DNA from 3 places in the Saccharopolyspora karakumensis genome. Region 3 is predicted to be linked to each of the others. Evidence: riboswitches for the same ligand, from Rfam matches in the RefSeq annotation. Region 3 holds a riboswitch; each other region holds the start of a gene.
What was found. Region 3 has a riboswitch for thiamine pyrophosphate ahead of E1202_RS16020 (purine-cytosine permease family protein). Riboswitches for the same ligand answer to the same signal wherever they lie in the genome.

Region 1 (6,826 bases), on a different contig from region 3:
CGCGTCCGGGTGTGCTGTCAGGGTGGGTGTTCGGGATATCAGCTCATCGGGGTGCCCGGGCTGGAGGCTTGGGCCCAGAAGCGCTGGGGGATCCGGCCCGCTTGCGAGGCGAGGCGGCCCGCTTCGACGGCGCTGCGCATGGCCGTGGCCATGCGCTCCGGGTCCTGAGCGCGGGTGACGGCGGTGGCCAGCAGGACCGCCGAGCAGCCGAGCTCCATCGCCAGGGCCGCGTCCGAGGCCGTGCCGATGCCCGCGTCGAGGACGATCGGGACGGTGGCGCGGGAGACGATCATCTCGATGTTGTGCGGGTTGCGGATGCCCAGTCCGGTGCCGATCGGCGAGCCCAGCGGCATGACCGCCGCGCAGCCGACCTCCTCCAGCTTCAGCGCCAGGACCGGGTCGTCGTTGGTGTAGGCGAGGACGACGAAACCCTGGTCCACCAGCTGCTCCGCCGCGTCCAGGAGCTCGATCGGGTCGGGCAGGAGGGTGTCCTCGTCGGCCACCACCTCCAGCTTGACCCAGTTGGTCTCGAGGGCTTCGCGGGCGAGCTGCGCGGTGAGCACCGCTTCGGCGGCGGTGCGGCAGCCCGCCGTGTTGGGCAGCGCCTCGATGCCGAGCTTGCGCAGCAGGTCGAGGACACCGGTGCCGCCACCGGCGTCGGCGCGGCGCATCGCGACGGTCGTCAGCTCGGTTCCGGAGGCGATCAGCGCGCGCTCCAGCACGGCGAGGTTGTTCGCCCCGCCGGTCCCGGTGATCAGGCGCGAACCGAACTCGCGGCCGGCGATCAGCAATGGGTCGTCCACGGTCACCCTCCTTGCACTGCGGTGAGGACTTCGATGGTGGCGTCGGCGTGCAGCGCCGTGGTGGGCCACGACGCGCGCGGCACCACCGCGCCGTCCAGCGCCACGGCCACGCCTCGTTCCGGGACGCCGAAGTCGTCCAGCACGGACGCGAGGGTGGCGCCGGTGGCGACCTCCCGCGCGTCGCCGTTGATCACGACGTTCACTGCTGCCCTCCCAAACGGCTCGGATCGGTGGCCTTGATCAGCGGTTCCGGCTCTTCGCCGCGCAGCAGCGCCAGCACGGCGTCGACGGTGACCGGCGTGAGCAGGAACCCGCCCCGGTGATGTCCGGTGGCGGCGAGCACTCCCGGCTCCAGCCAGCCGATCACCGGCAGGTTGTCGGTGGTGCTCGGGCGCAGCCCGGCAGTGGCCTCGACCAGCGCGTACTCGGCGATGCCCGGCATCACGATCTCGGCGTCGGCGAGCAGGTCGCGGACGCCGCCGACGGTGACCTCGGTGTCGAAGCCGACCTCGTGCTGGGTGGCACCGAGCACCACTCCCCCGTCGTCGCGCGGCACCAGGTAGCAGGGCCTGCCGCGCACCGGACCGCGCACGGTGCGGGTCGGCGGTGGCAGCGCGGTGGCTCGTCGCCGCAGCCGCAGGATCTCGCCCTTGACCGGGCGGATCCGGTCGGCGAGCGCCGGGTGCAGCGAACCCGAGTGCGCGCCTGCGGAGATCACCGCGACATCGCACTCCACAGTGGACTCGGCGAGCTCGACCGCGCCCGGCCGGACCGCCTCGGCGCGTTCGGCGACGAACTGCACGCCCGCGGCTTCCGCTGCTGCGCGCAGCGCGGTCAGCGCGAGCCGGTTGTCCACCGCGAGATCACCCGGCACCTCCAGGCCACCGCGCACCGCGGGGCCCAGCGAGGGCTCGCGCCTGCGCAGCTCGCGTCCCGTCAGCCGGGTCACGCTGCGGCCCAGCCCGGCCAGGTACCCGGCGACGTTGTCGAGCTCTTCGCGGTCAGCACCGTCGACGCCGAACATCAGCGTGCCCTCGGTGCGCAACCCGGACGGCAGCCCGGCCGCGCGGCTGAGCTCGTGAGCGAAGTCCGGCCAGCGGTTCAGCGACGTCGAGCCCAGTTCGAGCAGTTCTTCCTCGCCGGGCCACGCCTCGGCGAGAGGCGCGAGCATCCCGCCCGCGACGTACGAGGCACCTGAGGCGGGGGCCGGGTCGACCAGGCTCACCCGGTTGCCGGCCGCAGCGGCGCGCCAGGCCACCGACAGGCCGACGACTCCGCCGCCCACCACCACGACATGATCGGTTCGTTTCTCAGACAACTCCACGCTCCCTGCGCCGGCATGACCCGGATCAGGTTCGACGGTCGGAGCCCTGCGCTCCCTCTCAGCCCGGTCCGCCGGGCTCCCGTGCTCACCACCGTCCACCGTACCCGTCAACAGATCGCGACGTCAGCGCCTGGTCCGGAGGATCTGCTGAGGAAGACCGCGGAGCCGCTGCTTCAGGTGTGGGACTCAGCCGGCACCGCCGCGGGTTCTCCAGCGGTTTCGTGGCGAGCACGCCGGGACGCCGTGCATTGGACATACATCAGGAGCGGCGCACGGAGTCCACGGAACCGCTCAGGTTCCGCTACCCGCACCGCAAAGCAAAGCATCCACGAAACAGGCTTTAGGCTGGGGACATGCCTGGATTGGACGGCTTCGGGATTCGCGCGCGCCTCGCCGAGGCGAAGTTGTACCTGTGCACCGACGCTCGCAGCGAGCGAGGTGACCTCGCGGAGTTCGCCGACGCCGCGCTCGCCGGTGGTGTCGACATCATCCAGCTGCGCGACAAGGGCACGGGCGGTGCTCCGCTGGAGGCCCGCCACGAGCTCGCCGCGCTGGAGGTGCTGGCCGAGGCCTGCGTGCGGCACGGCGCTCTGCTGGCGGTCAACGACCGCGCGGACGTCGCGATGGCCGCCGAGGCCGACGTGCTGCACCTGGGCCAGGACGACCTGCCGGTGGACATCGCCCGCCGGATCGTCGGCGACCAGGTGGTGATCGGCCGCTCCACGCACGACATCGCCCAGGCCGACGCGGCGGCGACCGAGCCGGGCGTGGACTACTTCTGCACCGGGCCGGTGTGGACGACTCCGACCAAGCCCGGCCGTCCGGCCGCGGGCATCGACCTGGTCCGGCACACCGCCGAGCACCGGGGGCACGGCCGTCCGTGGTTCGCCATCGGCGGCATCGGACCCGAGAACCTCGACGAGGCGATCGAGTCGGGTGCCGAGCGCATCGTGGTGGTCCGCGCGATCACCGCCGCCGACGACCCGGAAGCCGCCGCCCGCGACCTGCGGGCACGGCTCCCCTGACCTGACGACGAGCGACCCCGGGACCGAAGATCCCGGGGGTCGTCGTGCGCGAACGCGGGTGTCAGCGGGAGCCGCTGTCACCGATCACTGGGTCAGCAGGGAGACGCCGTAGGCCGACAGGGCCTCGTTGACCGGCTGGAAGTAGGTCGTGCCACCGCTGGTGCAGTCGCCCGAACCACCCGAGGTCATGCCCTGGGCCTGGTCGCCCGAGATGAACGAGCCACCGGAGTCGCCCGGCTCGGCGCAGACGTCGGTGCGGGTCAGGCCCTCGACGGTGCCCTGCTCGTACTGCACGGACTGGTTCTTGGCCTCCAGCGCGCCGCAGTGCCAGCCGGTGGTGGAACCGGAGCGGCAGATCGACGCGCCCTCCGAGGCCTCCGTGGATCCGGCCACGGCGACCGTGCCGCCGCTGTAGTCGTTCACCGCGGCCTGCGGGCTGTCGTCGGTGCCGACGGAGATGAAGGAGTGGTCATCACCGGGGAAGGACGAGCCCTCGAAGGTGCCGCTGGGCTCGGTGGTGGTGTCGCCCGTCCCGCCGCAGTGGCCGGCGGAGACGAACCCGCCCTCCACGGCGAAACCGACGGAGCAGCGAGCGCCGCTGCCGATGTAGTAGGCGTTGCCGCCGACGACGTCCATCAGCGTCCGGGGCTGCTCCTGCGACTCGACGACCTTCACCGCCTCGGCGGGCACGCCCGCGGCCTGCGCGAACTGCGCGGCCTCGGCGGCGGCACCCGGCTTGACGGTGACGACGACGGCGTTCTGCTTGTTGCTCGCGTACCAGCCGGTGACGCTCTTCGGCGCCTGCGCCTTGCCGGCGTTGAGGCCGTCGACGACCCCGTTGAGCTGCTTGGTGCTGAAGGCGACCTGGCGGACCTCGGCACCCGCGGCGCGGACCTGCTCGGAGCGGGCCGCGTCGGTCACGCCGACCACGAGCTTGCCCGTGGCGGAGTCGAAGTAGGCGCCGCCGAAGGAGTCGGCTAAAGCGTCGCGCAGGGTGCTCTCGGTGCGCTGAGCGGCGGACTCGAGCTGGAGCCGGTCGAGGGCCTGCTCCTTGGTGAGGCCGAGGTCGCGCTGCATCGCGTCGAGCAGCGTGCCCGCCACCGGGACGGCGGTGGGTGCGGTGGCGGTGGCCGGCATGGTCAGCGCGGCGACCGTGCCCGCGGTGACCAGAACGGTCCCGGCAATGCGAGCCGCGAGTCTACGTTTCATCTCGTGTCTCCCTTGTCATGACCTGATCTCTCAAGGCCCCGTCGCCGGTCCAGTATCAGATTTCCTCAGGGGAATCACATCCAGCTTTTAGCGCAATGTGCGCAAAACAACTCCGATTGATTTTCGATCAACCTCGGAATGAGGTGCATTTCACCGTTTTTCGCATTTATCGGAGCGGCACTCCCGGAGCGACCGACTCGGGTGTGGGTTCGGTGGTCGATGATTGCGTTGCGGGCGAACCGGTTTCGCTCGGATGCTGCGTCGGCGGCTGCGTCGGCGGCACGCTCGGGGCGGGTTTCTGCGAGCTGGCCGGCGGAGCGGATGGTTCCGGCGACGGCGTCTCGCTGGTCGGCACCGGTTCGCTGGTCGTGGGCTCGACGGGCTCGGCTCTGACCGGAGCCCGCGGCGCGGGCTGGAGCACCCGGCCGAGCGTCGTGCCGTCACCGCCCGACAGCGGGCGGCCGGTGAGGCCCTCGAACCCGGTCACCAGCAGCATGCTCACCGCGAACACCGCCGCGCACGTCGCACCGACCAGGGTCCAGCGCCCCCACCTGCGGCGGGGCACCGGCGGGGAGAGCACGGTCCGGGTGCCGGAACGCTCGGCGGCGGGCTCCTCGACGGCTTCCCCGCCCGGCCACTGCAAGCCCGTGACCTGGATCTTCCGGGTCGCTTCCTCGGCCCCCGAGACCTGGGTGGACTGGGTCCTGCGCTGCCGCAGCACCGAGGCCCGCGCGGCGGCGACCACCGCCTTCTCCCGGGTCTTCTCGATCGACCGCTGGTAGAGCGCGCCGCCGATCGTGATGATCACGCTGGTCAGACCCGCGCCCACGACGGTTCCCGCGACGCCGAGCCGGGAGCCCAGGAAGGCCGCCGTCACCGACGCCAGCGCCGCGCCACCGACCTGCGCCGGCGACACCTGCGTCTTCTTCTCGCTCTGCTTCTCCGGCTGATCTTCAGCCGAATCCGCTCCGCCCCTCGCCATTTCCCTCACACACGCAATTGGAGTCGCACATCTGCATCACCAACGCGCGTGCCGGGACGTATTCTCCGCCTCGGCCGCTTTCGTGAGGACTCCCACGACGTGTAACGAAAAGCGGTGTCACTGCGCGAAAACGCGATTGCGCACCGTTATGGGATCAGGCCGGCGGGTTGAGCCGCGCGACGAACTTGTACCGGTCACCGCGGTAGATGGAGCGGACCCATTCGACCGGGCGACCCTCGGTGTCGAACGAGTGCCGGGACAGCAGCAGCATCGGCAGGCCGACGTCGGAGCCGAGCAGTTCGGCCTCCTCCGGGCTGGCGAGTGCGGTCTCGATGGTCTCCTCGGCGTGCCCGAGCTCGACCTCGAAGGTCTCCCGCAGCACCTGGTAGAGCGACCCGCCGGACTCCAGCTTCGCGGTCAGGCCGCGGAAGCGGGCCAGCGGCAGGTGCGTGGTCTCTATGGCCATCGGTTCGGCGTCGGCCAGCCGCAGCCTGCGCAGCCGCAGCACGGCGGAACCGGCCTTGGTTCCCAGCAGGACGGCGAGCTCCTCGTCGGCGGCCTCCTCGACGACCTCCAGCAGCCGGGAGGTCGGCTGCCTGCCCTGGGCGCGCATGTCCTCGGTGTAGGAGGACAGCTGGAGCCGCTGGGCGACCTTGGGCTTGGCGGCGAAGGTGCCCTTGCCCTGCACGCGCAGCAGCCGGCCTTCGACGGTCAGCTCGGCCAGCGCCTGGCGGACGGTGGTGCGCGAGACGTCGAACTCGGAGGCCAGCGAGCGCTCGGTCGGAATCGGCGAACCGGGCGGCATCGACCTGAGCAGGTCGAGCAGGTGCTGCTTGAGCCCCCAGTACTTCGGTTCCCGTGGTGCGCGGCCCTGCGAATCCGCCCCGCCGGACACGGTCGTGTCGAGCATCGTTCCTCCTACCCGCCGCAGCCTGACCTCCGAGCATGCCCGACCGCGCGGCCCCGCGAAACGCGTCTCCGGCAGATCGTTCGCACTGATCAATTCAGACTTTGGTGTGCGTGCACACTAACGCCAATTCCTGTTGACAATGAGTGTCGCTCACCACAATCCGCGATGCCCCGGCGGCCGTGGTGAAGCCGACCATCGGACGAACGAGGGTGCTCTCCGGTTCCGGACCGGGTAGAATTGGTCTGGACCTTATGGAAGGGATGGGCCGAGATGTCCGCCACCCCCGGCACCCACATGAAGTACGAGATCGACCAGCAGCCCGCGATCTTCGCGGACCTGCTGGCCGCGCAGGAGCAGTTCGCCGAGGTCGCGGCGGTCGTCGCCGAACGCCGCCCGCGGTTCGCGCTGCTCGCGGCGCGCGGCTCCAGCGACCACGCCGCGCTGTACGCGAAGTACCTGATCGAGGTGCTCCTGCAACTGCCCGTCGGCCTGACCTCACCCTCGACCACCACGCTCTACGGCGCACGACCGGACCTCACCGACGTGCTGCTGCTGACCGTCAGCCAGAGCGGC
Region 2 (6,826 bases), on a different contig from region 3:
AATCCTCCCGGCCAAGTCCTCCGTGTCGAGTATCCCGGTTCCGCGATCGCGAGGGGGCGGAGCGGATCCCCTCCTCACCGCTCCGGAAGACCCACCGCCTGGGCGGCGAAGTGAGGCGGTGCGGCGAGGGGAGGAGGAGCTTCCCCCGCCGCGCCGACCCCCAGGTTCCTAGTCGACGCCGGCGGCGGTGACCACCGCGTCGCGCAAGGCCGCGCGCAGGCGGCCGACTTCCAGCGGTGAGAGCACCGCCGTCTCCCCGGGCGGCGCGACGATGACGACCCGGCCGTGGTTGACGAACACCGACATGTCTCGTCGCCGTCCGGCGACGTCGCGGCAGCTGACGTGCCACTCCTGGTTGGGCCCCACAGTCCCAGCCTCCCTGTGCCGATCCGCTTGGTGCGGTGGAGCCGCGCAGCGCGCGCTCCTGGTGGAGGGACGCACCGATCCGAGGGGCGTGACGGCACTTCGCCGAAACAACGGGAAGTGTGCGCGGCCACGGCCGGGTTCGCGGGCCCGAACGCAACTCGGGGCGATCCCCACAACCGGGAATCGCCCCTGAGCGAACGCTGTTAGCCGACGACACTCGTCCGGCCCAAGAAACCGTCAGACCGGACGTACCTTCAGCCCCGCGGGCTCGGCGGAGAGCACGACCGCGCCCTCGAAGTCGGCGATCGGGAGCTCGTCGCGCACCAGGCGGTGCGGCGCGTCGGAGGCCTCGATCCGGATCTCGCCGGTGTTGACCGACCGCTCGTCCAGCTCCTGACCGCCGAACTGCACGCTGAGCCGGTCGCCGGTCACGGTGGCGGTCAGCCAGCCGCCGTCGATGACCTGTTCGGTGCCGTCGAAGGAGACGGTCAGCCGGCCCTCGGTGGGCTGGTCGCCGCGCACCGCGACGTGCGAGAGCGCGACGTCGCGCTTGCCGGACTCCTCGCCGGCCAGGGCGATGACGTCCCGGTTGACCTCGTCACCCGGCTCGGTGCCGGGCTTGGGGGTCAGCACCGGGGCGCGCAGCTGCGCGGCGAGCCGGTAGGGCTGCCACGAACCGGCGCCGATCAGGTTGACCACGGCGCTGACCGCCACGTCGGCCAGCAACCGGTCGCTGCCCGGGGCGGGCGTGACCTCGATCGCGGGCACGTCGCGCCGGGCCAGCAGATCGCGCAGTGCCTTGGCGCGCTGACGGCTGTTGCGGTCAAAACCGCGGGTGATCGCCACCGTCCCCGATCCGGCGGCCGCGACGGCGGCCTCGGTCAGGTCCGCTAGCGGCGCCCAGATCTGCGCGGGGTCCTGTTCGGGACGCTGCCGGCGCGAGCGGGCGAAGCCTGGGGCATCGGTCGTGGTTTCCATCGCCCTCCACTTTAGTCCGCTGCGAAGGATGACCTCGCCTTCCGGTGGGGGCTTTCACGGTGTGAAATCGATCGCGGTCGCACTGCTCCATCGGGGTGGCTTTTCCCTCCGGTGGGCTCATCCGCTGCGGCATTCGTCGCATCCTTGCGGCTCTGGCGAGCCGGGGGGCCGGGATGACCGATCTTCACCTGCCGGGTGAGCGCGCGGGCCCGGCCCGCTGGCGGCTGGTGCGCTGGCTGGCCTCCGACGGGAGCCGGGTTCGGGTGGGCCAGCCGCTGGCCGAGCTGCGCCCCGCCGAGTCCGACGGCGCCGCGATCCGGATGTCGGCGCTGGCCACGGGGACCTTGTGGCACCAGGTGCGGCGGGGCGAAGTGCTCCACGTCGGCCAGGTGATCGGGTTGATCGAGTGAACCGCGCGGGCCGGGGGCTTGCCCTGGGTTGTTAGGTTGGTGCCAGTGACGCGGGGTGCCCTGCCAGGGCTGAGAACAGACCCGTCGAACCTGACCTAGCTCGTACTAGCGGAGGGACGTCATGGCTCCCAATGTGCTGACCATCGCCGGGACCGACCCCAGCGGCGGCGCCGGAATCCAGGCTGATCTCAAGGCGTTCTCGGCCAACGGCGCCTACGGCATGTCGGTGATCACCGCGCTGGTCGCGCAGACCACCACCGGGGTGAGCCGGGTGCAGGAGGTTCCGCCGGACTTCATCACCGACCAGCTGGTGACGCTGCTCGACGACGTTCGGGTGGACGCGGTCAAGATCGGGATGCTGGCCAACGCCGAGGTCATCCGCGCGGTCACCGCCGTGCTGGAGCGCTACTCGCCCCCGTTCGTGGTGCTCGACCCGGTCATGGTCGCCAAGAGCGGTGACCGGCTGCTCGCGCCGGAGGCCGTCGGTGCGCTGCGCGACGAGCTGCTGCCGAGGGTGGACCTGATCACGCCGAACCTGCCGGAGGCGGCCGACCTGCTCGGCGAGGCCGAGATCGGCGGTCCCGACGAGATGCCCGCGCAGGCCGAGCGGCTGGCCGCGCTGGGCGCCAAGCAGGTGCTGCTCAAGGGCGGGCACCTCAGCGGCGAGTCGAGCGTCGACCTGCTCTACGGCGACGGCCTGGCCGAGTTCCTCAGCAGCGAGCGGGTGCCCACCACCAACGATCACGGCACCGGGTGCACGCTCTCGGCGGCGATCGCGGCGCTGCGCCCGCAGCGCGCGGACTGGCTGGAGGCCGTCCGCGAGGCCAAGCGGTACCTCACCGAGGCCCTGCGCGCCTCGGAGCGCCTCGACGTGGGTCACGGCCACGGCCCGGTGCACCACTTCCACCACTGGTGGTGAGGGGCCGAGGGCGGTTCTGGTCCGAACCGTCCGGGCACATCGGACTTCAATCGTGGACGGTTCGCGTCACCACCGCCGTCCGCTTCGCCACCGCACCCGAGATTCCGAATTGTGTGAGGGGTTCTCATGAGCACGTTGCCCGCTCCGCCCGCCGGAGGGTTCTGCGCCCAGGCCTGGGAGCGCACCGCCGGATTGCAGCAGGCGATCGTGGACCACCCGTTCAACAAGGCGCTGGCCGACGGCAGCCTGGAGCGGGACGTCTTCGCCTTCTACATCGTGCAGGACGCGCGCTACCTGGTCGGCTTCGCGCAGGCGCTGTCGGCCGCGGCGACCAGGGCCGATGACGCGGCCGACGCGGCGTTCCTCGCCGGCGCCGCGCAGGGCGCGCTGGTGGAGGAGCGGCGGCTGCACGCCGGTTACGTCGCCGAGTTCGGCCTGACCGACGAGGAGATCTCCGGTGTGGACACCTCGCCGTCGTGCCTGGCCTACACGTCCTACCTGCGCGCCTGCGCGCTGACCGAGTCGTACCCGGTGCTGCTGGCCGCGATCCTGCCGTGCTTCTGGGTGTACCAGTACGTCGGCAGCACGATCCTCGACGCCACCGGCGACATCGAGGGCCACCCCTACAAGGCGTGGATCACCACCTACGCCGACGACGAGTTCGCCGAGGCCGTGCTGGCCGCCCGGGAGCTCGTCGACAAGGTCGCGGCGCGCTCGGACGAGGCGACGCGCGAGCAGATGTTCGCCGCGTTCACCCGGGCGACCGAGTACGAGTGGGTGTTCTGGAACGGCGCGTGGGTCAAGGAAACCTGGCCCACTGCGAAATTCCTTGCATGACAAGGGTTTCGCGTCTCGGAAACGCCGATGACGGCTCGCCGGGAGCGGCGGGCCGTCATCCGTTTCGCACCACGCCACAGCGTGATTCATTCTGTGATGCGTGACACAATCTTGGGGTGTTAACGAAGTGGCTCGCACAGCGACATGCTGGACGAGCCCCCTGTCCTAGCAGGGCGTTGTGAGTGGCGGAATCTTCCGCAGGCGTGGATGGAGTTCTGGGGCAATGTCTTCACTTCTGATCGTTTTTCTCGGCATGTCGGTCCCGATCCTGGCCGCCGCGCCGTTCTACATCGCTGACCGCCGCAAGGACGGTCGCGAGGCTCCCGAGTCCGCGCAGCTGCTCCCCGGCATCGAGGCGCCGCAGATCTGGCCGCAGTCCGCGGTCGAGCCCGAGGCCACGGAGTGCGAGATCCCCGAGTCGCGCACCCCGGAGGGGACCAACGCGCTCGCCGACACCGTGCGCATCGAGCAGGACCGGGTCCCTCAGCCGTAGATCGCCTTCGCCAGCGCCGCCTTGCGCTGCTGCAACTCGCGCAGCGCGGCGGAGCTGAAGCCGCCGGCGCTCGGGCTCGACGGAATCCGCAGTCCCTCGCTTAGCTCCCAGCCGGAACCGCGGTCGATCAACGACCGGTGCTTGTTGGTGTAGTAACCCGAGTTGATCGACACCGCGACCCCGCTCGCGCCCGCAGCGGCGGCCAGCAGGTGCAGGTGGAACCGCGTGGACAACCACCGCTGGCCGGGCTTGGCGGGCAGGCCGTCGCGCAGGATCTCGTCGAACGCGTGGAAGCGGGCGCCCGGCAGATCGTGCTCGACCAGCGAGAACACCTCCCGGTCGGTGCGCGGGATGCCCTCCACGAAGGCGACCTGCTCGGGCTTGACCTGCCACTCGCGCAGCGTGTCCAGCAGGAATCCGGCCAGCGCGGGAACCGATTCGTCGAGCAGGTCCGACTGCATGCACACCACGACGTCGCGGATGTCGTCGTCGCCGGTGCGGAACAGCCCGGGTTCGATGCCGAAGAACATGTCGTCACCGGTGACAGACGGGTCGATCAGCAGCGATGCCGACGGCTCGTCGCGGACGTCGATGACCTCGAACTGCTCGGCGAGGCTGCGCAGCAGCGGCCCGGCGCCCTCGGCGATCGGCGACAGGCCCTGCCCGGTCATCACCGCCCGGCCGCCGGAGCGGTGCGCGGCGGCCGCGGTGGCCGCGAGCAGGCCGATGTGCCGCGGCCAGATGCCGTTGATGAAGCCGCCGCCGATCACGTGGAACAGGTCCATCTGCGAGGCGAGCTCGATGCCGGTGACCCAGCGCGGCGCCATGCCGGGGTTGTGGATCGCGTGCTGCACGAAGGCCGCGACCGACCACGGCTCGTCGTCGGGCGCCTCCCAGCACAACCGCCAGAAGGTGTCGGTGAACTGGACGTTCGGGTGCAGGTGGGAGAGCAGCACGGAGCTGGGCCCGGGGTTGGGGGAGTCCAGCCAGACCTCGCTGTGGGGAGCCACCTTCGCCAGGTGCTTGAGCCAGGCCGCGGCGATGAGCTCGTCGCCGTAGTTGGGGTGGCCCGTCGTGGCGACGAGGTAGGTCCGGGGCGGGTTCTTCACCTGGGAGACTCCAGCCGTAGGTTGCTAGGTTCGCCGTCGAACCTAGCAACCGGCAAAATGCCCGTACCAACGTCGCACCGCACGGGCCGGACGGCCGGGATCAGCCGGCGTTGTTGATCTCCGCGCGGATGCGCTCCAGGCGGCGCTGGGAGCGGTTGAACCTGGCCCGGTAGCGGGCGTCGAAGATGTCGGTCGGCAGCTCCGGCATCTCCATCGGTTCCGGTTCGCGAGGCTTCGGCGCGGTCGCCTCGATCTTCACCGGCTGCGTGGCCTCGCCGTCACCCTCGCGGTCGGTCTTCTCGTCCGAGCCGCTCGCGGCCGGGGTGGTGGCGGTCTCCTCGGGTGCCGAGGTCGCCCGCAGCGCGTGCTTGCCGTGCGGAGCGGCCTGCTGCGATTCGGTCGCCTTGCGGTGCGCGCGGTGCAGCAGCGGCCAGAACACCAGGGTGGCCACCGCGAGACCGCACACGAACATCAGCACCAGCATTTCCACAGCCGCCTCCCTGATCATCAGTTCTGCCGCGCACTGGGAGCCTTCGACGCTCCGTTGGTCGTCTGCTGCGGTTCGATGGGGATCGTGTAGGTCTGCACGTCGTCGCGCTGCTCGGGCAGCGTGACCTGCTGCAACCGGTGCTCTTCCGGCTCGACCGGACCGGAATGCTCCGACGTCGTGACGGCCTCCGTCTTGGCGCGCACGGTCGCGGCCGACTCGTCGAGCACCCGCTTGGCGTTGTCCATCGCCGCGAGCACCGAGGTCCGGAGCTCCTCCAGCCGCAGCTTCTCGACGCGGATCTCCTCCAGCGCCTCCAGCCGCATCTGCTCGGACTCGGCGTCCCACTGGCCGCACTGCCTGCGGGTCTCGGCGATCAGCGCATCGGATTCCTCCTGCGCGTTGGCGATGACCCGCTTGTACTCGTTGCGGATCTCCTGGCGCAGCCGGTACTCGCGGCTGCGCTGCTCGCTGATCTTCTGCTCGTGCTCGCGCTGCAGCTTCGCGCGCCGGGACTCGACGTCGTTGACGAGTTCGGTGCACTCCTCGCGGAGTTCGTCGGCGGCGCGCTCGGCCTCGCTGATCAGCGCTCGGGCCTCGGTCTCCGCGGTGCCGCGGATGATCTCGGCCTGGCGCTTGGACTGATCGCGCAGGGTCTGCACCTCGTCCTCGGCGATCGCGAGCATGTTCTGCACGCGCTGGGAGGCGGCGGGCAGGCCCGTGTCGGAGGACTCGATGCTCTTGAGGCGCTGTTCGGCTCGGTCCAGGCTCCTGCGGGTGTCGTCGCAGAGCGTGCGCAGGTCGTTGTTCAGCCGGACCGCTTCGTTGCGGTCGATGGTGACCATGCGCAGCTGATCTTCCAGGAGCTCGATGTGCTCGACGACCTGGTGGCGGCTGAAGCCGCGGACCTGGATGTCGAAACCCGGCCGGAGCGGCACGACTGCGTCGGCGTCATCCATGGGTGATCTCCTCTCCGGACGGTAGGCCCATTCGATGAATCGGAGAGTAGGGCGGATGTTCAGGCAACGCCCAGCGAGACACAACGACCGTCACCGGATCAGGTGTTGATCAATCGTGTGGTCTTGCTGCCACGTCCGAGGATGCTGACACGCATCTGTCCACTGTGCACGTTGCGGGAGGACGCCGATTCGTCCGGTCGGCCCGATCGATCCCGATCTCCGGGTGATGGCCTGTCTCCCGACGGAGTGATTAGGTTAGGCTCCGCTT
Region 3 (6,826 bases):
TGATGCGCTGCTGACGCTGGCGGCCGACGTGCTCGCCTCGTCGCAGCACCCGGAGGCGGCCAGCGCGGTGCGGATTCTCAGCAGCGCGGTCCTCGGCCTCATCGACGGGCAGAACTCGGACCTGGAGTTCGAGACGCGGGCCGACGTGGACGTCGCCGCGTGCCAGCGGATGGCCCGCGACAAGACCGGTGCCCTGCTGGGGGCCGCGTGCGCGCTCGGCGCGCTGCACGGAGGCGGCTCGCCGGAGCAGATCACCAGGTTGCGCAGCTTCGGCGAGCGGCTGGGACTGGCGTTCCAGCACATCGACGATCTGCTGGGGATCTGGGGTGATCCGGCGATGACCGGCAAACCGGTGTTCTCCGATCTGCGCACCCGCAAGAAGACCTTGCCGGTGGTCGCCGCGCTGACCTCGAGCTCCAGCGCCGGCCAGCGGCTGGCGTCCCTCTACTACCGGGAACAGCCGCTGGTCAGCGGCGAACTCGCCCAGGCCGCGGAGCTCGTCACGCTCGCCGGCGGGCGGGCGTGGAGCCAGGCCCAGGCCGATGAGCTGCTCGCCTCGGCGTTGACCGACCTCCGCAGAGCGGAGCCGGAGGAGGACGCGGCAGAGGCGCTCACCGCCCTGGCACACCTGGTGACGCGCCGGGACCACTGAGTCCCGGCGCCCGGAAACGACGGCTCCAGCCACCACCGCCGCCCCTCCGGGCTGGAGCCGTCCCCGGTCTCCGGGCGGTTCGCCGCCACGCGAACCGCCCGGCTCAGGCCTTCCGGCGGCTGCGGGCGAGCAGGCCGATGATGCCCGCGGTCACCGCGGAGATGACGAACGAGGTCAGCGCCGCGCTCATCCAGGTCGGGACGGTGAACCCGATGGCCTCGCGGGCACCGGTCCACAACTCCGTCCACCAGCCCAGTTCGCCGGGGTTGATCAGCTGGAAGGCCGCGAAGCCCAGCAGCCAGGCGATCAGCATCCCCCAACGGGAGGGAGCCTGCGACGAGACGTCCCACTCGCGGTTGCGGGCGTTGTAGAAGTAGTCCAACGCCAGCACGCCGAACATCGGCACGAACACCGACCCGATGAGCAGCAGGAAGTTGGAGAACTGCTCGATGTCCATCGTCAGCGCGGCCAGGGTGCTGATCACGCCGACGATCAGGCTCAGCAGCCGCCGATCGGTGCTGGGGCGCAGGTTCTGGATGGACACCGCGGTCGAATAGGTGTCGGCGAAGGACTGGTCGACCTCGCGCAGCACCAGCACGGCGAAGAACAGCACGCCCAGCGGCGCCGCCAGCAGCGGGTCGAACGCCTTGTCCCCGTCGAACCCGACCAGCGCCAGGCCGAGCAGGCCCAGCAGGTAGCAGGCGATCTGGGTGACCGAGTAGCCGACGGTCGCCGCGGTGAACGCACCGCCGGCAGACCGCGAGTGCCGCGAGTAGTCCGAGGCGACCGGCAGCCAGGACACCGCGACGGCCAGCGCCGCGTCGGCGCCCGGCCAGAACCCCTCCCAGGACCCGTCGTTCATCGGCGGCAACGGCTGGAGCAGCAGCTGCACGAAGAAGTAGACCATCGCGATGAGCACCGCCACGCTCACGTAGCGGCGCAGCAACCGCAGCGCGCCCAGGGGGCGCAAGGTCAGCGCGGTGGTGAGGGCTCCGGCGATGAGCACGTACAGCCACTGCGGTCCGCCGCCGAACAGCGCCTCGGCACCTTGGGCGATCACCAGGAGCTCGAACGTTCCCCAGCCGACCAGCTGGAGGATGTTGAGCACGGTCGGCACGTAGGACAGCCGGGTGCCGAACAGGCCGCGCAGCAGCATCATCGCCGGTGCGCCCGTGCGAGCGCCGGGGATGGCTGCGATGCCGACCATCAGGCTGCCCAGCACGGTCCCGACGACGGTGGCCGTCACGGCGGCTGCGAAGGACAGCTGCGGCACCCCTGCGGGTGCCAGCACCGCGAGCGCACCGCTGAAGCCGAGCAGGCTCACGCCGAGGTTGCCCCAGAAGGCTCCTTGGTCGAGCACGCCCAGCGTTCTGGGTGCCGGTTCGTCCAGGGTGTTCGGAACTTCGGACCGTTCGACGTCAAGCGCCATCGACAGCTCCCTACGCCGGCATTATCCGGACAGGTTCTGCGGTCGGTGGCGCGCTGCGTGCCACCCTCTCAGCCCGATCCGCCCGAGCTCCCGCGTGGATAAGTCGGGCAGACCCTACCTGATCGGGTGAAGCGGGGTAAGTCAGCGCCTCCTGTTGCCGAAAAGCCCCCGGGTGACCTCCCGACCGACGGCGCTGGCCGCGGAGCGCTCGAAAGGTAGGTCGATCCCGCCGCCGAGCCGGGGAGTGCCACTCGGTCGAGCGACGTGCGGGCGCGTCCGCACTAGCACCCCGAACGAGCCGCCAAAAGGCTCGTTGACCACCGGAAAGATCTCCTTCGACGGCATGGGCTGCATCGCTCGATGGAGTTAGAGTCTGGTCGGACCACATGGCTGTGAGCGAGCGTGCGTGAGGAGTGCGTCGTGACCGGATTGGACCGCCTGCGGGCGCGCGTCAGAACCGAGGAATCCCTGGTCGTGGCGTTCTCCGGTGGCGTGGACTCGGCACTGCTGGCCGTGGTGGCGCACCAGGAGCTGGGAGCGCGGATGCTCGCGGTCACCGCCGTGTCGCCGAGCCTGGCGGCCGAGGAGCGCAAGCGGGCCAAGAGCTTCGCCCGCGAGCACGGCCTCGCCCACGTCGAGGTCTGCACCGACGAGGCCGATCGGCCCGAGTACGCCGCCAACGACGGAAATCGCTGCTACCACTGCAAGTCCGCGCTGTTCGACGCGGTCGAGCCGCTGGCGGCGACGATGGGCGCGACCATCGCGCTGGGCACCAATGTGGACGACCTGGGAGATCACCGGCCGGGCCAGCGCGCGGCCGCTCAGCGCGGTGCGATCGCGCCGATGGTCGACGCCGGCCTCACCAAGGCCGACGTCCGCGCGGCCAGCGCCGAGCTGGGTCTGTCCACTGCGGACAAACCGGCCGCCGCGTGCCTGGCCTCCCGCGTCGCCTACGGCGATCCGGTCACCCCGGAGGTGCTGGCCCGCATCGAGCGGGCGGAGGCCGCCGTCCACGCCCTGGGGTTCCCGGTGTGCCGGGTCCGCGCGCACGGTCAGGGCACGGTGGCGCGCCTGGAGGTGCCCGCCGAGGACATCGACCGCGCCGCAGCGCACCACGCCGAGCTCGACGCCGCGGGCCGGGACGCGGGCTTCGAGTTCTGCGCGCTGGACATGGCCGGCTTCTCCAGCGGCCGGATGAACGTGCTGCTTCCGCTGCTGCCCACGCGGACGGCGTCATGACCGGCTTCAGCGATCTCGGCTACGCCAGGGTCGACACCGATCGGGAGTCCCGCCAAGGCCTTCCGGAGGTGGTCTACGGGCCCGGCAAGCGGCCGGAGGAGATCACCGGCATCGTGACCGAGCTGCTGGCGCGCAGCACCGGCCCGGTCCTGGTCACCAGGGTGGAACCCGAGGTCGCGGCGGCGGTGCGGGTGCCCGGGGGCGACTACGACGAGACGGCTCGGCTGCTGGTGTGGCGACCGGCCGAGCAGCGGGATTTCCGGTTGTGCGTGGCCACGGCGGGCACGTCGGACTGGCCGGTCGCGGCTGAAGCGGACGCGGTCGCCTCCGCGATCGGCCTGCGCACCCACGTGGTCCGCGACGTCGGGGTGGCGGGCATCCACCGACTGCTCGCCGCGAGCGAGGACCTCGAGAAGGCCGACGCGGTCGTCGTGGTGGCGGGCATGGAGGGCGCCCTGGCCAGCGCGATCGGCGGTCTGGTCTCGTGCCCGGTGATCGCGGTGCCGACCTCGACCGGGTACGGCGCCTCGCTGGAGGGCGTGACGGCACTGCTGGCGATGCTGACCTCCTGCGCGGCCGGGTTGACGGTGGTCAACATCGACTCGGGTTTCTCCGCCGCGATGGCCGCGCACCGGCTGGCGACGGTGTCCCGGCGATGATCCTCTGGCTCAACCCCGCGACCGGGCTCTCCGGCGACATGCTGCTGGGCGCGCTGCTCGGACTCGGCGCCCCGCTGGAGCAGGTGCGGGCCGCGATCGAGTCCACCGGCCTGCGGGGGTGGTCCCTGGACGCCGAGCGGGTCCAGGTGGACGGGATCGCGGCGACCAAGGCGGTCGTGACCGCCGACGACGACGCGCCGGAGCGGCACGCGGCGGAGCTGATCGAGCTCGCCTCCCGCGCCCGGCCGGAACCAGTTGCGCGGCTGGCCGTTTCCGCGCTCGAAGCGATCGCCCGGGTGGAGGGCCGGCTGCACGACCGCGATCCGGCGGAGGTGCACCTGCACGAGGTCGGCGGGCTGGACACCATCGTGGACACCGTCGGGGTGGCGGCCGCGTTGCACGAGCTGTCGGTCACCGCGGTGCATTCCGCTCCGATCGCGCTGGGATCGGGCACGGTCCGCTGCGCGCACGGTGTGCTCCCCGCCCCCGCTCCGGCGACGTTGCGCCTGTTGGAGGGCGCGGCGGTGGTCGGTGCGGACCTCGTCGGCGAGACGGTCACCCCGACGGGCGCGGCCCTCGTCGCGGCGATGGGAACCCGGTTCACCGCTCCCCCGGCGATGACGCTCGGCGCCACCGCCTACGGGGCCGGGACCAAGCGCTTCCCGCAGCACCCGAACGTCCTGTCGGCCTCGCTGGGGTCCGCGCCCGCCGGGTCGGAGCCGATGGTCGTGGTGGAGTGCAACGTCGACGACGTCACCGGCGAATCCCTCGGCCACGTCGTCGAACGGCTGCTCGACGCCGGCGCGGCCGACGCGTGGACCAGTCCGGCGACGATGAAGAAGTCCCGTCCCGCCCACGTCCTGCACGTGCTGTGCGCTCCCGGTGTCGAGGCGGAGCTGACCGAGATCGTGCTGGCGGAGACCGGCACGCTAGGCACCCGACGGCACGAGGTCCAGCGCACCGCGCTCCCCCGCCGCACCACGGCCGTTTCCGTGCGGGGACATCGGATCCGCGTCAAGCACGGCCCGCACCGCAGCAAACCCGAGCACGACGACGTCGCGGCCGCGGCGAAGGCCCTCGGCCTCCCGCTGCGCACCGTCGCCGACATGGCCCTGGACGCGGCGCGCGGCTGAGGTCCCACCCGAACTCACCGGGGGATGGTCGGTCCGGCCGGGTAGCCTCCGAGGCATGGCCATCAAGTTCGAGAACGTCGGCATCGCGGTGCGCGATCTCGAAGCGACGATCTCCTTCTTCACCGACCTCGGCCTCACGGTCGTCGGCCGCACCGCGGTCAGCGGTGAGTGGGCCGACACCGCCGTCGGCCTCGACGGCAACCACGCCAACGTCGCGATGCTGCAGACGCCGGACGGCGGGCACCTCGAGCTGTTCGAGTACCTCCACCCGGAAGCGATCGAGACGGCGCCCACCCTTCCCCACGAGATCGGCATGCACCGCGTCGCCTTCTCGGTCGACGACATCGACGAAGCCCTCGCGATCGCTGCCAGGCACGGATGCCGCCCGCTGCGCGGCGTGGCGACCTACGAGGACGTCTACAAGCTCACCTACGTCCGCGGCCCCAGCGGCATCCTCGTGATGTTCGCCCAGGAGCTGAAGAAGGGCTGACGGCGCACGCGATCGCGACGAGACCCCCGACCGCCGGGTGCCGCGCAAGAGCATCGGCGTCGAGATCGACCGCTTCCGAGGCGCCCAGCGATGATTCAGATGTTGCCGACGAGCTTGTCGGGCGTGATGGGCAGGTCTCGGACGCGGACTCCGGTGGCGTGGTGCACCGCGTTGTCGATGGCGGCCGCGGTGCCGCAGATGCCGATCTCGCCGATGCCCTTGGTGCCCATCGGGTTGACGTAGGGATCGTCCTCGTCGATCCAGTCGACCTCGATGTCTCCGACGTCGGCGCACGCCGCGACGTGGTACTGCGCCATGTCCCGGTTGATCACGTGCCCGTAGCGCGGATCGACGTGGGCCTCCTCGTGCAGGGCCATCGACATGCCCATCGTCATCCCGCCCATGAGCTGCGAGGCACCGGTCTTGGCGTTGACGATGCGCCCGGCGGCGAAGATGCCGAGCATGCGCGGCACCCGCACCTCGCCGGTGTCGACGTTCACCCGCACCTCGGCGAACTGGGCGCCGAAGCTGTGCATCGCGTAGGTGCCCTGATGCGGGTTGTGGGGCATCCGACCGGTCACCACCACACCCTCCTCGGGCACCGGCTCGCCGTCGGGCAGCTCCATGCGCAGCCGGCGTGCGGCGTCGACGATCGCCGAGCCCCAGCAGGTGATCCCGGTCGAACCGCCCGCTCCGGAGGCCCAGGGCAGGTCGGTGTCACCGATGCTGAGCACGACCCGATCGACGTCGGCTCCCAGGGCGTCGGCGGCGATCTGGGTCAGCGCGGTCCACGCACCGGTGCCGATGTCGACCGCGCCGAGCAGCACCCGGTACCGGCCGTCGGGCCTGGCCTGGATGGTGGCCTGGGTGCCGGGCTGCGAGTTGACCGGATAGGTGGAGGCGGCGACACCGGTGCCCACCAGCCACTCGTCGTCGCGGCGAGCGCCCGGAGCCGGGTCGCGGTCGGCCCAGCCGAACCTGCGGGCGCCTTCGCGCAGGCAGGCCACCAGGTTCCGGCTGGAGTACGGCAGCCCGGTGTCCGGATCGGTCTCGGGTTCGTTGAGGATGCGGAACTCGATGGGGTCCAGCCCGCAGGCGATGGCCATCTCGTCCATCGCCGTTTCCAGCGCGTACATCCCGGGGCACTCGCCCGGTGCCCGCATCCACGTCGGCACCGGCAGGTCCAGCTGCGCCAGCCGGTGGGTGATCCGGCGGTTCGGTGCG

Region 1: it holds a riboswitch for thiamine pyrophosphate, as region 3 does, so the genes downstream of both, thiO (glycine oxidase ThiO) here and E1202_RS16020 (purine-cytosine permease family protein) in region 3, are expected to answer to the same signal.
Region 2: it holds a riboswitch for thiamine pyrophosphate, as region 3 does, so the genes downstream of both, thiD (bifunctional hydroxymethylpyrimidine kinase/phosphomethylpyrimidine kinase) here and E1202_RS16020 (purine-cytosine permease family protein) in region 3, are expected to answer to the same signal.

What each region holds. Positions count from the first base shown of each region.
Region 1 covers NZ_SMLA01000015.1:43,380-50,205, reverse strand. Annotated here, with positions in the region: gene thiG (thiazole synthase) at 39-803, opposite strand; gene thiS (sulfur carrier protein ThiS) at 806-1,006, opposite strand; gene thiO (glycine oxidase ThiO) at 1,003-2,121, opposite strand; TPP riboswitch at 2,113-2,220, opposite strand; gene thiE (thiamine phosphate synthase) at 2,481-3,152, shown strand; gene E1202_RS12965 (S1 family peptidase) at 3,237-4,361, opposite strand; gene E1202_RS12960 (hypothetical protein) at 4,528-5,277, opposite strand; gene E1202_RS12955 (GntR family transcriptional regulator) at 5,498-6,253, opposite strand; gene E1202_RS12950 (SIS domain-containing protein) at 6,524-6,826, shown strand, end outside.
Region 2 covers NZ_SMLA01000024.1:10,894-17,719, forward strand. Annotated here, with positions in the region: gene E1202_RS16840 (hypothetical protein) at 169-366, opposite strand; gene E1202_RS16845 (hypothetical protein) at 604-1,344, opposite strand; gene E1202_RS16850 (lipoyl domain-containing protein) at 1,518-1,754, shown strand; TPP riboswitch at 1,796-1,888, shown strand; gene thiD (bifunctional hydroxymethylpyrimidine kinase/phosphomethylpyrimidine kinase) at 1,876-2,673, shown strand; gene tenA (thiaminase II) at 2,800-3,510, shown strand; gene E1202_RS16865 (hypothetical protein) at 3,734-4,003, shown strand; gene E1202_RS16870 (polysaccharide pyruvyl transferase family protein) at 3,994-5,112, opposite strand; gene E1202_RS16875 (hypothetical protein) at 5,213-5,596, opposite strand; gene E1202_RS16880 (hypothetical protein) at 5,620-6,558, opposite strand.
Region 3 covers NZ_SMLA01000022.1:5,678-12,503, forward strand. Annotated here, with positions in the region: gene E1202_RS16015 (family 2 encapsulin nanocompartment cargo protein polyprenyl transferase) at 1-652, shown strand, start outside; gene E1202_RS16020 (purine-cytosine permease family protein) at 756-2,081, opposite strand; TPP riboswitch at 2,072-2,185, opposite strand; gene larE (ATP-dependent sacrificial sulfur transferase LarE) at 2,502-3,320, shown strand; gene larB (nickel pincer cofactor biosynthesis protein LarB) at 3,317-3,979, shown strand; gene larC (nickel pincer cofactor biosynthesis protein LarC) at 3,976-5,112, shown strand; gene E1202_RS16040 (VOC family protein) at 5,168-5,602, shown strand; gene E1202_RS16045 (xanthine dehydrogenase family protein molybdopterin-binding subunit) at 5,698-6,826, opposite strand, start outside.